DNA from 2 places in the Streptomyces sp. NPDC058751 genome. Region 1 is predicted to be linked to the other one. Evidence: riboswitches for the same ligand, from Rfam matches in the RefSeq annotation. Region 1 holds a riboswitch; the other holds the start of a gene.
The links. A riboswitch is a leader RNA that binds a small molecule or an ion and turns the genes downstream of it on or off. The one in region 1 is predicted to bind cyclic di-AMP.
Positions count from the first base shown of each region.

Region 2: another riboswitch for cyclic di-AMP. It lies ahead of ACFW6B_RS33460 (M23 family metallopeptidase); the one in region 1 lies ahead of ACFW6B_RS10385 (C40 family peptidase).

Region 1 is NZ_JBHYPZ010000008.1:102,597-110,035, reverse strand. It holds gene bioB (biotin synthase BioB) at 1-348, opposite strand, end outside; gene ACFW6B_RS10415 (8-amino-7-oxononanoate synthase) at 519-1,643, shown strand; gene ACFW6B_RS10410 (DUF397 domain-containing protein) at 1,743-1,967, opposite strand; gene ACFW6B_RS10405 (helix-turn-helix domain-containing protein) at 1,979-2,836, opposite strand; gene ACFW6B_RS10400 (ATP-binding protein) at 3,049-3,507, shown strand; gene ACFW6B_RS10395 (LysR family transcriptional regulator) at 3,495-4,466, opposite strand; gene ACFW6B_RS10390 (LysE family translocator) at 4,577-5,311, shown strand; gene ACFW6B_RS10385 (C40 family peptidase) at 5,404-5,877, opposite strand; cyclic di-AMP (ydaO/yuaA leader) riboswitch at 5,881-6,062, opposite strand; gene ACFW6B_RS10380 (hypothetical protein) at 6,415-6,720, opposite strand; gene ACFW6B_RS10375 (ATP-dependent Clp protease proteolytic subunit) at 6,728-7,363, opposite strand.
Region 2 is NZ_JBHYPZ010000047.1:19,850-27,288, forward strand. It holds gene trmB (tRNA (guanosine(46)-N7)-methyltransferase TrmB) at 73-909, shown strand; gene ACFW6B_RS33450 (PrsW family intramembrane metalloprotease) at 999-2,345, shown strand; gene ACFW6B_RS33455 (aldo/keto reductase) at 2,404-3,348, opposite strand; gene ACFW6B_RS33460 (M23 family metallopeptidase) at 3,484-4,524, opposite strand; cyclic di-AMP (ydaO/yuaA leader) riboswitch at 4,536-4,692, opposite strand; tRNA gene ACFW6B_RS33465 (tRNA-Met) at 5,027-5,100, opposite strand; gene ACFW6B_RS33470 (dihydrofolate reductase family protein) at 5,148-6,317, opposite strand; gene ACFW6B_RS33475 (MarR family winged helix-turn-helix transcriptional regulator) at 6,396-6,905, shown strand; gene ribA (GTP cyclohydrolase II) at 7,029-7,439, shown strand, end outside.

The DNA.
Region 1 (7,439 bases):
GCCGCGCCCGCTGGCCACCAGGCAGACCCGCTTGGCGCCCCCCGCGAGCCCGGCCGCCGCGGCCTTGGACGCCTCCTCGGGCTTGAGCCAGCTGTACTTGAGGATGCCGGCCGTGGAACCGAGGCGCTGCGAGCAGTACGAGCAGTCCTCCGGGCACAGGCCCGACTTCAGGTTGACGAGGTAGTTCAGTTTCACCCGTCGGCCGAACCAGTGACGGCGCACCTTGCCCGCCGCGGCCACCACGTCGAGTACGTCGTCGTCGGAGGTGGCCAGTACGGCCAGCGCCTCGTCGCGGGTCGGCAGCTCGCGCCGAAGCCCCTTGTCCACCAGCGTGTTCAGCAGGTCCATGAGGTCCGATCCTGGACCATGCGACCGCTCCCGGCCAAGGAGAGTTTGCACAACAGAGACGGTTCGACGTGTGGGTATTGCCACATCATGGGCACGCGGAGCGACCGTTAGGGTCTGTGAACTGCCTACAAATCACCGCCACCGCGAATGCGGCGAGACCCGGAGGACACATGGCGTTCGGCTGGATCGACGAGCAGGCCGAGGCGCGCCGCCGGGCCGGACTCGTGCGTACGTTGCGCCCCCGCCCCGCCGAGTCGCCGCTCCTCGATCTCGCGAGCAACGACTACCTCGGGCTCACCCGCCATCCGGAGGTCACCGAGGGTGCGGCCGCGGCCGCGCGCCGGTGGGGCGGCGGCGCGACGGGCTCCCGGCTCGTCACCGGAACCACCGAACTCCACGGCGAGCTGGAACGCGAACTGGCCGACTTCTGCGGCTTCGAGTCCGCGCTCGTCCTGTCCTCGGGCTACGCGGCCAACCTCGCCGCCGTCACCGCGCTCGCGCCGCACGGTTCGCTGGTCGTCTCGGACGCGGGCAACCACGCCTCCCTGATCGACGGCTGCCGACTGGCCCGGGGCACGACGCAGGTGGTCGGTCACGCGGACCCCGACGGCGTGCGCAAGGCGCTCGGCACCCACGACGGACCCGCGGTCGTGGTCTCCGACACGGTCTTCTCGGTGGACGGCGACGCGGCCCCGCTCGCCGGACTCGCCCTCGCCTGCCGGGAGTACGGCGCCGGACTCGTCGTCGACGACGCGCACGGGCTCGGTGTCCTCGGCGACGGCGGCAGGGGCGCCCCGCACGCCGCGGGGCTCGCGGGGGACCCGGACGTCGTCGTGACCGTCACCCTGTCCAAGTCGCTCGGGAGCCAGGGCGGCGCCGTCCTCGGCCCGGCGGCCGTCATCGACCATCTGGTCAACGCGGCGCGCACCTTCATCTTCGACACCGGCCTCGCTCCGGCGGCGGCCGGCGCGGCGCTGGCGGCGCTGCGGCTGCTGCGCCGTGAGCCGGAGCGGGCGGCCCGGGCGCGCGAGGTGGCCAGGGCGCTGCACACGCGGCTGACGGCGGAGGGTCTCTCCGCGGTACGACCGGACGCCGCGGTCGTCTCCGTGCGGGCACCGTCCCCCGAACGGGCGGTGCGATGGGCGGCCGACTGCCGCGAGGCGGGCCTCGCCGTCGGCTGTTTCCGTCCCCCGTCGGTGCCCGACGGTGTTTCACGACTGCGGCTGACGGCCCGCGCGGACCTCACCGAGGAGCAGATCGGGCACGCGGTGGACGTGATCAGCCGGAACCGGTGAACAGGTGGAGCGATCGGTCGACGATCGGGTGGAGCGATCGGCCGGTGGTCCGCAGGGGCGGCCGGCCGGTGGTGCGGTGGAACGGTGAACCGTGCGGGGTCAGTTCAGTCCGGTGATGAACCCCTCCCAGGCGTCCGGGCCGAACAGCAGGGCGGGTCCCGCCGTGTTCTTGGAATCGCGCACCGCGACCATTCCGGACCATGGTCCGGTGCTCGGGCGTGCCGTCTCGACGCAGTTGTTCATCCCGGTACTGCGGCTGCTGCGCAGCCATCGCACATGGTGCAGAGAAGTGCTGGAAGGTACGTACCGAGGCATTGCAGACATGACGTGCCTCCTTACGCGCCGTCACCTATCCCGGCGATGTAGTCCGACGAGTCCTCGGGCGAAAGGGCGTGGAACTGAAGGGCGTTGAAGGCCTCGGTGTAGGCCTGGAGGTCTTCTTTCCGTTCGAGATAGAGGCTACTCGTCAAGTGGTCGAGAACAACCACATCCAGATCGGTTGTGTTCGGAAATGAGAAAATAACGAAAGGGCCGGTCACCCCGATGTGCGCCCCGGCAGCGAACGGCAGTACCTGGAGCCGCACTTGGGGCAGGGCGGCGGCCTCCCGCAGCCGGCGCAGCTGCCGCGCCATGACGTCGGGGCCTCCGACCTCCCGCCGTAACACCGCTTCGTCCAGGACGGCGGACAGTTCGAGCGGCGGGTCCGAGCGCAGTACGTCCTGCCGGGCCAGGCGCACTTCGACCAGGGCGTCGAGCTTGCTCTCCTCGAGTCCGCCCACGGCGGCCCGTGTCACCGCGCGGGCGTACTCGGGCGTCTGCAGCAGTCCGGGTACGACCGAGGTCTCCAGGGTGCGCATGCCGCTGGCGCTCGACTCCAGGCTGATGAAGTCGCGGTAGGCCGGCGGGAGCACCCCGCGGTACGCGTGCCACCAGTGGTGCCGCCCGTTCCCCTCGGATCCCGCCAGGACGACCAGCAGGTCGCGCAGTTCGGGATCCTCGACGCCGTACGCGTGCAGCAGGCGCTCCACATCGGCCGGTTTCACCCCGCTGGTGCCGGTTTCGATGCGACTCACCTTCGACTGGTGCCAGCCGAGCAGGCGGGCCGCCTCTCCGCTCGTGAGACCCGTGCCCGCGCGGAGCGCGCGCAGTTCGGCACCGAGCTTGCGGCGGCGCACCGCGGGACCGTGCTGCATGACTGTTCTCCTTACTCCTTCCAAGTCGTCCGAATACGCTCTGCCGACGCAGAGTTCACCGCATCGAGCGACAGATATATGCATTACTCGGTGGATCGCACCCGCGACCGGCCCGGTAATGGCAGTCTGGCGCAAGCACCAGTCCGGGACCGTACTCGAACCATCCGCTCGGTGTCGGGTTCCGGTCCCGTGGGAAAGGGACGAACGTCGCCATGGCAGACCATCAGGAAGCATCCGTCACACTGCCGAGCGATCCGGTCTCGGTTTCCGCGGCCCGTAAATTCGTCGCCGACGTCCTGTCCGAATGGGGTCTGCCGGGGGACTGCGAAGTGGCCGAGACCGTACGTCTGATCGTCTCCGAGCTGGCCACCAACGCCGTGCAGCACACCTTCGGGCAGTCGCCCACCTTCACGGTCGGCGTGTGCCTCGACCGCGAGGAGCGTCTGCGCATCGGTGTCACCGACAGCCATCCGCGCTTTCCGAAGAGGCTGCCCGCGGCCGTCCAGCAGGACAACGGCCGCGGCATGGTGATCATCCGCTGGCTGACCGCCGAGTGCGGCGGCAGGCTCACCGTCCGCCCGACCCGGGAGGGCGGCAAGACGGTCTCCGTCGAGATCCCGTGGACGGTACCGGTCCGGCCGGTGCCGGCCGGGTGGCCTCAGGAGCCCTGAGGCGCGTCCTCCCGGCGCCCTCGGACATCGGGCCGGGCAGCGGCCCGGTGCCGTCCGGCCCGCCCGAAGGCACCGCGCAGCAGGGCACGGAAGGCGTCGGCCGCGGGCGCCGTCACGTCCGTCCGGTGGACGACCGAGATCGTACGGCGCAGGTCCCCCGGCTCCAGCAGCCTGGTGCCCACCGGCGTCGCCGCCGTGGCCGCCACCATCTCCGGTACGACCGCGACCCCGAGCCCGGCGCTGACCAGCGCGCACACCAGGGCGTACCCGGGGGTCTCGACGAGCACGGCCGGTGTGGCCCCCGCCTCGGCGAGCGCGGCCTCCACCCCCTGCCGGGGAGGGTGGTCCGGGGCCATGCTGATCAGCGGCTGCCCGGCGAGGCCGGCGAGCGGCAGCCGCGTCGAGCCGTCCGCGAGAAGGTGACCGGGGGCGGTCACCAGCACCAGTTCCTCGACCAGGAGGGGCTCCACGGTCACGGACGAGGGGAGCGGTACCGGCGGGGCGGGCTGGTAGGCGTGGGTGAGCGCCAGGTCCACCTCGCCGGCGGCGACCGCCGCGATCCCGTGCGGCGGTTCGTGGTCGGCGACCGCGAGCGCCACGTCCGGGTGGGCCCGGCGGAAGGCGCTGAGCACGGGCGGCAGCAGATGGATGCCCGCCGTCTGGAAGGTGCCGAGCCGCAGGGTGCCGCCCGACAGCCCCGTCAGACGGGCCAGTTCGTGCCGGGCCAGCTCCATCTCGTCGAGGACCCGGCGGGCCCGTACGACCAGCAGTTCACCCGCGCCGGTGAGCCGGGTCCCGCGGTGGGAGCGCACCAGCAGCGTCGCCCCCGTCTCCCGCTCCAGCTTCGCCACCTGCTGGGACAGCGCCGGCGGGGTGTAGCCGAGGCGCTCGGCGGCCCGGGTGATCGACCCCGCCTCGGCGATCGCCACCAGCGCCGCGAGCCGCGTCGGGTCGTACATCGCGCCCCTCCCGGTCCCGTCGGGACCCTGCCCGGTCTAAACGACTGCTTAAGACCGGCCCAGATTATTCGACATACCTGCTGAAGGCCCGTGCCGGGCAGTCTGAGGGCATGGACGCACAGCTCATCGCCTTCACGGGCGTCGCCGCGGGCATGGTCGCCATGCCCGGCGCGGACTTCACCGTCGTCGTACGCAACGCGCTCGTCTCCCGCCGGGCCGGGGTCGCGTGCGCCCTCGGCATCGCGGGCGGGCTGCTGGTCCACACCGCGCTCGCCGTCGCCGGGGTCGCTGCGGTCCTGGCCGCCGTGCCGACGCTCTTCAGGACGCTTCAACTGCTCGGCGGGGCCTACGTGCTGTACCTGGGCCTGCGCACGCTCCGCTCTTCGGGCCGTCCGGGTGAGGCGGCGGCCGGCGGGACGGCGACGGGGGCGGCGGGCTCCGGCGCGGGCGCGCACGGGAAGACGGCGGGGGAGCCGGGCTCGGCCGCGGCATCGCACGGGGCGGCGACGCGCGAGGCGGGAACGCGGGAGACGGTCCGGCGGACGCGTCCGCTGCGGCAGGGCTTCGTCACCAACGCGCTCAACCCGAAGGCGCCCGTCACCTTCCTCAGCCTGCTCCCGCAGTTCGTGCCCGCGGGCAGCCCCGCGATGCCGCGGACCCTGCTGCTCGCGCTGATCGTGGTCGCCCTGGCCCTGGTGTGGTTCCCGGCGGTCGCGCTCCTGGTGGACCGGCTCGGACGGTGGCTGCGCGGGCCGCGGGCCGCACGGGCCGTGGCGGGGCTCACCGGCGGCGCCCTCACCGTCCTGGGCCTCGTCCTGGTCCTGGAATCCCTCGGAAGCCGATAGGGCGTCGGAAGCCCGTCAGGGGCCCGTCAAGGGCCCCAGGGCCCTGGGGGCCCGCTCCGGGGCGGCGGGGTCCGCCGCCCCGGGCGAAAGGGTCAGCCCACCCTGCCGTACCAGACGCTTCTCGTCCAGATCTTCTGGAGCTTGACCACTTCCCCGGTCTTCGGGGAGTGCCAGATCTTGCCCTTACCGGCATAGATGCCGACGTGGTACACGTTCCGCCCCGAGTGGAAGAACACGAGGTCACCGGCCTTGCGGCGCGAGGCCGAGACGTGGTGCGTCTTGTTGTACTGGGCCGCGGCCGTACGAGGCAGCTTCTTGCCCGCCTTCTTGTACGAGTAGAGCGTGAGCCCGGAGCAGTCGAACCGGTGCGGCCCCGTGGCGCCCCACTTGTACGGGGAGCCGTGCTTCGACGCCGCGACCTGGAGTGCCCTCGTCGCGACGGTGGCCGCCTCGGCCTCCGACGCGGCGCCGGGAACCACGAGGCTGCCGCCCACCGCGGCAAGGGTGAGCGCCGAGGCCGTACCGGCCCGGGTCCACAGCGACGGGACACGATTGAGCGCAGTCATGCGCAACCCTTCGTCAGCCGCCTGTGAAGGATGACCTGTCGGATTCGGGCTGGCGAAGTTGCCCGGCCGCGGTTGCGGCTTCACCCCAAGGACCGCCCGGAAACTGCTCCGGCGGCCCGTCTAGCTGGGTCCTCCACTCCTGCCGATGCACTTCTGTCGACCGGGCATCCGGGCGGCGGCAGGACTCGGCGTCCGCCCGGACCGCCCCGCCGCTGTGGCGGGGGCTTGTCGTCGGAAGGGATCTTGACTCATCAGAGTCGGAAAATCCGAGCGGAACCGGCGTTTTGTGGGCTTACTCACCACTCACCCGTTCTAGTGAACATCCCTCCGTTCGAGCACGTGTTGGGGACACCGACGAGGCCCGCACCTGCGGCGAAGGGCCTCATCCGGCTTCTGGGCCCCGCGTGTTGCGCAACTCGGAGGGGTCGCGGAAAGGATCGAGGAATACGCCATCGGGGGGTACTCCATCCGGTCCGTTTGAGTCGTCGTCGGCCGTCATGGGGATCCGGCGGGTACGGGACCTTCGGTGGGGGTTCGTCAACTTCCCGGCCCGGGCGGCACGGTGACCCGGGCCGCCCGCCGCTCTCCGTCGAGCACCCGCAGGGCCTGGGCCAGCGTCGGGGCGTGCACCTCGCTCTCGCCCCGCTGGTGCATCAGGGTGAGGGCGTCCCGCAGGGCCACCGCCTTGCCGACCAGTGCCTGAGCGGCCCTCAGACCGCCGTAGGTGTCTCCGGGGCGGGACGGGTTGATCCGGCCGAGCAGGTCGACCACGTCGAGATAGCGGTCGATCAGCTCGGCCTCGGCGCGGGTCAGGGCGGGCAGCGGGGGAAGGTCCGGGATCATCGGCCGCTCACCTCGCGCCGGGCGTCCGGGAGGAGGGCCTGCGGCCCGGGACGATCCGGTCGATCAGCCCGTGGGCCAGCGCCTCCGGGGCGTCGAGGACCCTGTCGCGCTCGATGTCCGCCGCGACCCGCTCCGGACTGCGTCCCGTGTGCCGCACGAGCATCTCCTCCAGGATCTCGCGGGTGCGGACCAATTCCTCCGCCCGGACGGCCAGATCGTCGGCCCGTCCCTCGACCGGCTCCGGGAGCGAGGGCTGCCGGAGGAGGACGCGGGCCCCCGGCAGCGCGAGCCGCTTGCCCGGAGTCCCGGCGGCCAGCAGCACCGCCGCGGCCGACTCCGCCCGGCCGAGGCAGATCGTCTCGACGTCGCAGGCCACGAACCGCATCGTGTCGTAGATCGCGGTCATCGCGCTGAAGGAGCCGCCCGGGGAGTTGATGTACAGCGAGACGTCCCGCTCGGGCGCCCGGTGCTCCAGGTACATGAGCTGCGCCGTCACGTCGCTCGCCGAGGCGTCGTCGATCGGTGTCCCGAGGAACACGATCCGCTCGCCGAGCAGCTTCGCGTACGGATCCAGGGTCCGCGCCCCCGTGCTCGTGCGTTCGGTGAACTCGGGCAGGACGTAGCGGGCGGACGGGCTGTCCATGGCGCGCCTCCTCAGATCGATGTCTGTAAAAAATGTACAGGACGTACGTCTCTGGGGAAGGGGGCCATGCCGAGAG
Region 2 (7,439 bases), on a different contig from region 1:
CCGCCGGGCGGTGCCGCCCGGCGGCGGGACGGGCCGGCCTCGTGGCACCGCGCCCGTAAAATCGACCCCACTGTGTCTGATTTCCTCGACTCCACCGAAGAGACCCGGCCCGCCTCCGCCGAGGACGGCTCGCCGCGTCACCACCGTGCCCAGGGCGAGCCCCGCTTCCCCGACGGTCCGCAGGCGGATCCCGCCGGCTCGCACTTCGAGCGGCGGATCCGGAGTTTCCAGCCGCGCCGGAGCCGGGTGACGACCGGACAGGCCGACGCGCTGCAGCGGCTGTGGCCCAAGTGGGGTCTGGACATCGACGGACGGCGCACGCTCGACCTCGCGGAGCTGTTCGGGGCGGACGTCCCCGTCGTGCTGGAGATCGGCTTCGGCATGGGCGAGGCCACCGCGCAGATGGCGGCCGAGGACCAGGGGACCGGCATCCTCGCCGTGGACGTGCACACACCGGGGCAGGGCAACCTGCTCAACCTCGCCGAGCGCAACGGCCTGACCAACGTCCGCGTCGCCAACGGCGACGCGATCATCCTGCTCCGCGAGATGATCCCGTCCGCCTCGCTGAGCGGCCTGCGCGTCTTCTTCCCCGACCCCTGGCCCAAGAAGCGGCACCACAAGCGCCGGCTGATCCAGCCGGAGTTCCTGGATCTCGCCGCGACCCGCCTCGCGCCGGGCGCGCTCGTGCACTGCGCGACCGACTGGGAGCCGTACGCCGAACAGATGCTCGACGTACTGAGCGCGCACCCCGCCTTCGAGAACACCGCACCGGACGGCGGTTTCGCGCCGCGTCCCGAGTTCCGGCCGCTGACCCGTTTCGAGGGCCAGGGACTGGACAAGGGTCATGTGGTGAACGACCTCCTCTTCCGGCGCGTACAGCAACGAGACCAGCACACGCCGGGCGACTGACCCGCACCCGTCCGCCCGCGTCCGCCGGGACATCCCGGGGACCGTGGTCGCCGTCGCGGGCCGCGCCCTCCCTCGTTAGGGTCGATGCCGTGGCCATCCATCCGCCGTACCCGAACCGGACCGGCACCCCCGCGGGGCCCGCGCCGAGACATCCGCACTGGTGGCAGCGCAGTTGGGTGCGGTACGGAGCCCTGATCGCCCTGCTCTCGGTGTCGGGTCTGGTGATCCTCGCCCTGGTCCGCGAACAGACGGGGACCGAGGGCTTCCTGGTCGGCCTCGTACTGGCCGTGTTCCCCGTGCCGCTGCTCGTGGCCGCCTTCCGGTGGCTGGACCGGGTCGAGCCGGGCCCCTGGCGCAACCTGCTCTTCTCCTTCGCCTGGGGCGCCTGCGCGGCCGCGCTCATAGCGATCGTCGCCAACAGTTTCGCGACCCGCTGGATAGCGACGACGACCGCGGATCCGTCCGGCGCGGACACGCTCGGCGCGACCGTCATAGCGCCCGTCGTCGAGGAGTCGGCGAAGGCGGCGGCCGTCCTGCTCGTCTTCCTCTTCCGCAGACGGGACTTCACCGGCATCGTCGACGGTGTCGTCATCGCCGGGGTCACCGCCACCGGCTTCGCCTTCACCGAGAACATCCTCTACCTCGGCAACGCCTTCGGCACCGACCGGCTCAGCGGGGAGAGCGGGCTCGCCTCCGTCACCGCGGCGACCTTCTTCGTCCGTGTGGTGATGTCGCCCTTCGCGCATCCGCTGTTCACCGTGCTGACCGGCATCGGTTTCGGCGTCGCGGCGCTGTCCGCCGAACGCCGGCGTGTGCGCCGGGTGCTGCTCCCCCTCACCGGACTGCTGCTCGCGATGGGCATGCACGCGCTCTGGAACGGCTCGCCGCGCTTCGGCCGGTTCGGGTTCTTCGGGGTGTACGCGGCGTTCATGGTGCCCGCGTTCGGGCTGCTGACCTGGCTCGTCGTCTGGACCAGACAGCGCGAGCTGCGGACGGTCCGCGCCGAGCTGCCCGTGTACACGGCCGCCGGCTGGCTGGGCGCGGCCGAGCCGTGGGCCCTCGGCTCGATGCGGGCGCGGCGGCTCGCGCGGGAGTACGCCGGCCACCACCTCGGCAAGGGCGCGGCGCGCTCGGTGGCGGAGTACGAGGCGTACGCCACCTCGCTGGCGTTCCTGCGTCACCGGGGGCGCCGGGGCCGTGCGGGCACCGACTTCGTGGTGCGGGAGCGCGAGTTGCTGGAGGAGCTGTGGCGCCGCCGGGAGATCGCCCGTCCGGCCCTCGCCCACGCGGCCCGCGCCACGGCACCGCTGCCCACGCCGCCGCCCTGGCCGGCTCCCGGGTACGGGTACGTCGTCCCGCCGGCGCGACCGTACGGCCGGCCGGCGCAGGCCTCCGCGCCGGCCCCCCGTCCCGCGTACGACCCTTACCGCGCCTGAAAGCCGTCCCGTGGTTCCCGACGGGCGGCGACGGTGCCGCGCGCCGGCGGCCCGGGTGTCACGCCGACGCCCGCGACAGGAGTGTCAGTTCGTCGTCCGTCAGCACCAGGTCGGCGACCCCCAGCAGGGCCGGAAGTTGCTCCACCGTGCGGGCGGAGGCGATCGGCGCGGCGACGGTCGGCCGTGCGGCCAGCCAGGCGAGGGCGACCGTCGGGACGGCGACGCCGTGGGCGCCCGCGACCTCGTCGAGGGCGGCGAGGACCCGCGGCCCGCGTTCGGTGGCGAGGTGCCTGGCCGCGCCGCCCGCCCGGGGCGAGTCGACCGTCGTGCCGGGGCGGTACTTGCCGGTGAGGAAACCGGCGGCGAGCGCGTAGTAGGGGACGGCCGCCAGACCGGCCCGGGAGGCGACCTCCAGCAGGGAGCCCTCGTAGGTGTCGCGCGAGACCAGGTTGTAGTGCGGCTGGAGCGCGACGTACCGCGCGAGGCCCTCGCGGTCGGAGAACTCCAGGGACTCCCGCAGCCGCTCCGGGGAGATGTTGGAGGCGGCGATGTACCGCACCTTGCCGGCCTTCACCAGCTCGTCGAGGGCGCCGATGATCTCTTCGACCGGCACCTCCGGCTTGTCGAAGTGCGTGTAGTAGAGGTCGATGTGATCGGTGCCCAGACGGCGCAGCGAGGCGTCGGCCGCGGCCTTGATGTTGGCTCCGGACAGCCCCGGGTACGCGGGGTGCTGGCTGACCTTGGTGGCGACCACGATGTCCTCGCGGTTGCCGCGGCTCTTCAGCCATCTGCCGATGACGGTCTCGGACTCGCCGCCCTCGTTGCCCTCGACCCAGGCCGAGTAGGAGTCGGCCGTGTCGAGGAAGTTGCCGCCCGCGGCCGCGTAGGCGTCGAGCACGGCGAAGGACCGGGTCTCGTCGGCGGTCCAGCCGAAGACGTTGCCCCCGAGGGAGAGCGGGAAGACCTCGAGGTCGGACGGACCGAGCTTGCGAAGAGAAGTCATGTCCGGCGTCAACGCCCTTGCCGGACAGGCATATTCCGTCGGCTCCGGGGCCCGCGCGCGCCGTCGTCCGCGCCCGGACGACCAACAGCCCTGACGCCGGGGGGGGTTGACGTCAGGGCTGCCGGAGATCGGAGGTCAGGGGTTGATGCCCTTGCTCTGGAGCCACGCCGTCGGGTCGATGCCGGTGGCGGCGCCGCCCGGGTGCACCTCGAAGTGCAGGTGCGCCCCGGTGACGTTGCCGGTCGCGCCCACCCGCCCGATGACATCGCCCGTGGCGACCTTCTGGCCCACGGTGACGCTGATGGACGACTGGTGGGCGTACCAGAGCTCCGTACCGTCGTCGAGGGTGAGGACCGTGCGGTAGCCGTACGCTCCCGCCCAGCCCGCCTCGGTGACGGTGCCGCTGTGGACCGCCTTGAGGAGCGTGCCGGTGGGCGCCGCGAAGTCGAGCCCGGTGTGGTAGCCGGAGGACCACAGGGCGCCGGCCTCGCCGAAGGTCGAGGTCAGGGTGTACGAGGACGTCGGCAGCGCGTAGCTCTTGGCGAGCTCGGCGAGGCGCTCGGCCTCGGCCTTCTCCTTGGCCGCCTCCTCCGCCTTCTCCTTGACCGCGGCGGCCTTGGCCTCCGCCTCGTCCTGCTGCTTGGCTGCGAGCTGGACGGCCTTCTGCGCGGCGGCGGTCTGGGCGGCCTTCTGGGTGGCGGTGTCGGCCCGGTTCTGCTGGGACTGGGCCTGCTGCATGATGCGGTCGCGCAGCGCCTCACCGGCGTCGGTGGCGCCATGGGCCTCGTCGACGCTGGTCAGACCGGCGGTGGTGAGCGGAGTCGTGGAGCCCTGGGGAGTGCTGGATCCGCCGTCCGTCACCAGGGCCTTGGCGGACTCGGTGACCGACGACAGGTCGGGCATCGAGATGGAGACGGGCGCCTGGTCCGGAGAGGCGCTGGCGATGCCACCGCCTCCGACTGCGGCTATGACGCCGACGCCGAGAACCGTGGAGCTGCGGGCGAGTCCTCCGCCGCCGCTGCGCTGCTTGCCCGTGCGGTGCCGGCCGCGGACGGGAGCGACGGAATCCGCGGTGGGATTCCACTCCTCCCAGGGACCCTCGTCCTTGCCGTAGCCGAAGGTGTGCGTTTCGTTCGGCGCGAACGGGGTTGGCTGAGCGGGCCGGTTGGACGCCACGTGGGCGCACTCCTTTCCTTCCTTGCCGCCTACCGGGTTAGCTGACGGGTTCGGAGCAGGAAGGTCTCCTACGGGCGTACTGCCACCGTGTCTCCACGGCGGATTACGCTCGATTCACCCCACGAGATGGGTCCCCGGTTCCCTTGCGGGATTCGGCGCGTGCGCACGGAGCCGTCTCTTGTGACGGTTGTGACGACCGCGCTGCGTTATCGAACGTTAATAGACCCAGGCACCGAATTCCAAGCTGTTCCGGCTGATCATTAACGGCTCTTGGCCTGGACTTTGGGGTCATGGGTGACGAAAAACGGGCGAGTTGACCGGATGTCGCTTGCATCGATTTTCCTGACGGCCGGTCAGTTGTCATGCAAAGGCAAACGGTCGGTCACCGTTGGTGACCGGGCCAGGGGTGCGGCCGTGAAGAGGGGGCCGCGTTGAACTGCGACGGGGTGAAAACACCAAGGGCCGGAACTCGTGAATCCGAGTTCCGGCCCTTGGCCTTCAGTAGCGGGGACAGGATTTGAACCTGCGACCTCTGGGTTATGAGCCCAGCGAGCTACCGAGCTGCTCCACCCCGCGTCGTTGAGACCAGTGTACGCCATCCGCGGGACCCGAAGCACATCCGTTTAAACACGCCCCTCCGGCGACGCGGACGCCCGGTCCGCGAGGTGCCCGTTGGGGGCCTCCGCGCGGGCCGCGTACTCGGGGAGGACGACGACCTCGGCGCCCGCGGCCGCGAGGAGCCCGCTCCCGTCGGCGTCCGTGACGAAGGTGTCGGGCTCGCGCCAGGCGGTGACGATCCGCCGCACACCGGCGTCGAGGATGAGGCGGGCGCACGGGACGGGCCGTGAGGCGCGGTGGGCGCACGGCTCCAGGCTGCTGTAGACGGTGGCGGCGGCCAGCCGGGGATCGGCCGGGTCGATCTTGGCGAGGGCGGCCTCCTCGGCGTGCACGACGGGGTCGCCGCCCTCGCGGGAGTGGCCCCGGGCCAGCTCGGTCCCGTCGGCCGCGACCACCACGGCGCCCACGCTGAACGCGGTCCCCGAGGGCGGGCACAGCTCCGCCAGCTCGCAGGCGAGCTCCAGCCAGCGCCGGTCCGCGGCGGAGGCGAGCGGGCCGGTGCCGGGCGCGGTGGGGACGTACCGGATGAGCACGACGTCGCCGACGGGCCGGGTCTCCACCAGCCGCATCCGCCCCGGAGGGTAGTTCCCGGTCCCGAACAGCCGCGGCGCGTCCGGCTGGCCGACGAAGAGGGGGGCGACGGCGAGCTGCAGTTCGTCGGCGAGCTGCTCGCCGACGAGCTGGGTGTGGACCTTGCCGCCCCCTTCGACCATGAGGCGGCGCACGCCCCGTACGTCGTGGAGGTGTTCCAGCAGCACGCGCCAGTCGAGTGCGGGGCCGGTCGGGACGACGTCGACGCCGGCGAGGCCGTCCAGCGCGGCGGCGGCCCGCGGCGCGCCCCCGTCCGTCGTGTAGACGACCTTCTCGCCGCCCGTGTGCCAGAACTGCGCCTTCGGGTCCAGTTCGCCGGATCCGCTGACGGTGACCTTCAGCGGGTACTCGGGGCGGCCGTCGGCGACGCGGGCCGCGCGCCGTTCCGCGGAGTTGACCAGGAGCCGCGGGTTGTCCGTGCGCAGGGTGCCCGCGCCCACCAGGATCGCGTCGCTGGAGGCCCGCACCTCGTCGACCCGGTCGAAGTCGGCCGGGCCCGAGAGCAGCAGCCGCTCGGGGCCGGTGTCGTCCAGGAAGCCGTCGAGGGAGACGGCGGCGGACAGCAGGACGTAGGGACGGGGCATCGGAACGCATCCTCCGGTCGCACGCGCACAGGGCCGAGCGCAGTGGTTCAAGTTTTAAACAATACCTAGACTGGTCTCATGACGACCCGCTGGCTCTCCGCCGCCGAACAGCGCGCCTGGCGCTCGTACATCTCCGCTAGCTCCCTCCTGGCGGACGCCATCGACCGCCGGCTCCAGGCGGAGGCGGGGATGCCCCACCTTTACTACTCCATCCTGTCCCGGCTGTCCGAGGCTACGGACCGGCGGCTGCGGATGACCGACCTCGCCGAGGCCCTGAAGATCACCCGCAGCCGGCTGACGTACGCGGTGGCACGGCTGGAGAAGGACGGCACGGTACGCCGCGAGGGCTGCCCCACCGACAGGCGCGGACACATGGCCGTCCTCACCGACGAGGGCATGGCACTCCTGGAGCGGGTGGCGCCCGCGCACGTCGAGACGGTACGGACGGCGGTCTTCGACCATCTGACGCCCGAGCAGGTGGGGCAGCTGGAGGAGATCTGCGGAACCATCACCCGGGCCATCCAGAGCGGGGATCCCGGGGCTCCCGGGGAGGATCTGCCGTGGCGGCGCCGTTCCTGCTCCTCGTGAAGCGCTCGACGCGGGCCCGAACCCCCGTTGCTTGAAGTTTTAAGCAGATGTAGGGTCTCGTTCCGAGGCTGTGCTTCAAATCTGAAGCACAGCTCGTGCGAACCCGCCGGACGGAGAGACACCATGCGCGACCACCCCACCGCCACCGTGCGCACCCGCGTCCGCGTACCCCTGCGCTTCGGCGACGGCTACTCGGTCGACGCCGAGCTCGTGACCTTCCACGGCCTCGACGACGGCGAGGAGCACCTGGCCGTCGTCCTCGGCGAGATCGGCGCGAACCCGCTGGTGCGACTGCACTCCGAGTGCCTGACCGGCGACGTGTTCGGCTCGGCCCGCTGCGACTGCGGACCCCAGCTGCGCGAGGCGGTGGAACGGATAGCGGACCGCGGCGGCGTCCTGCTCTACCTGCGCCAGGAGGGCCGCGGCATCGGCCTCTACAACAAGCTCGACGCGTACGCCCTCCAGGACCAGGGCCTGGACACCTACGCCGCCAACGCGGCCCTCGGCCTGCCCGAGGACGGCCGCGACTACACG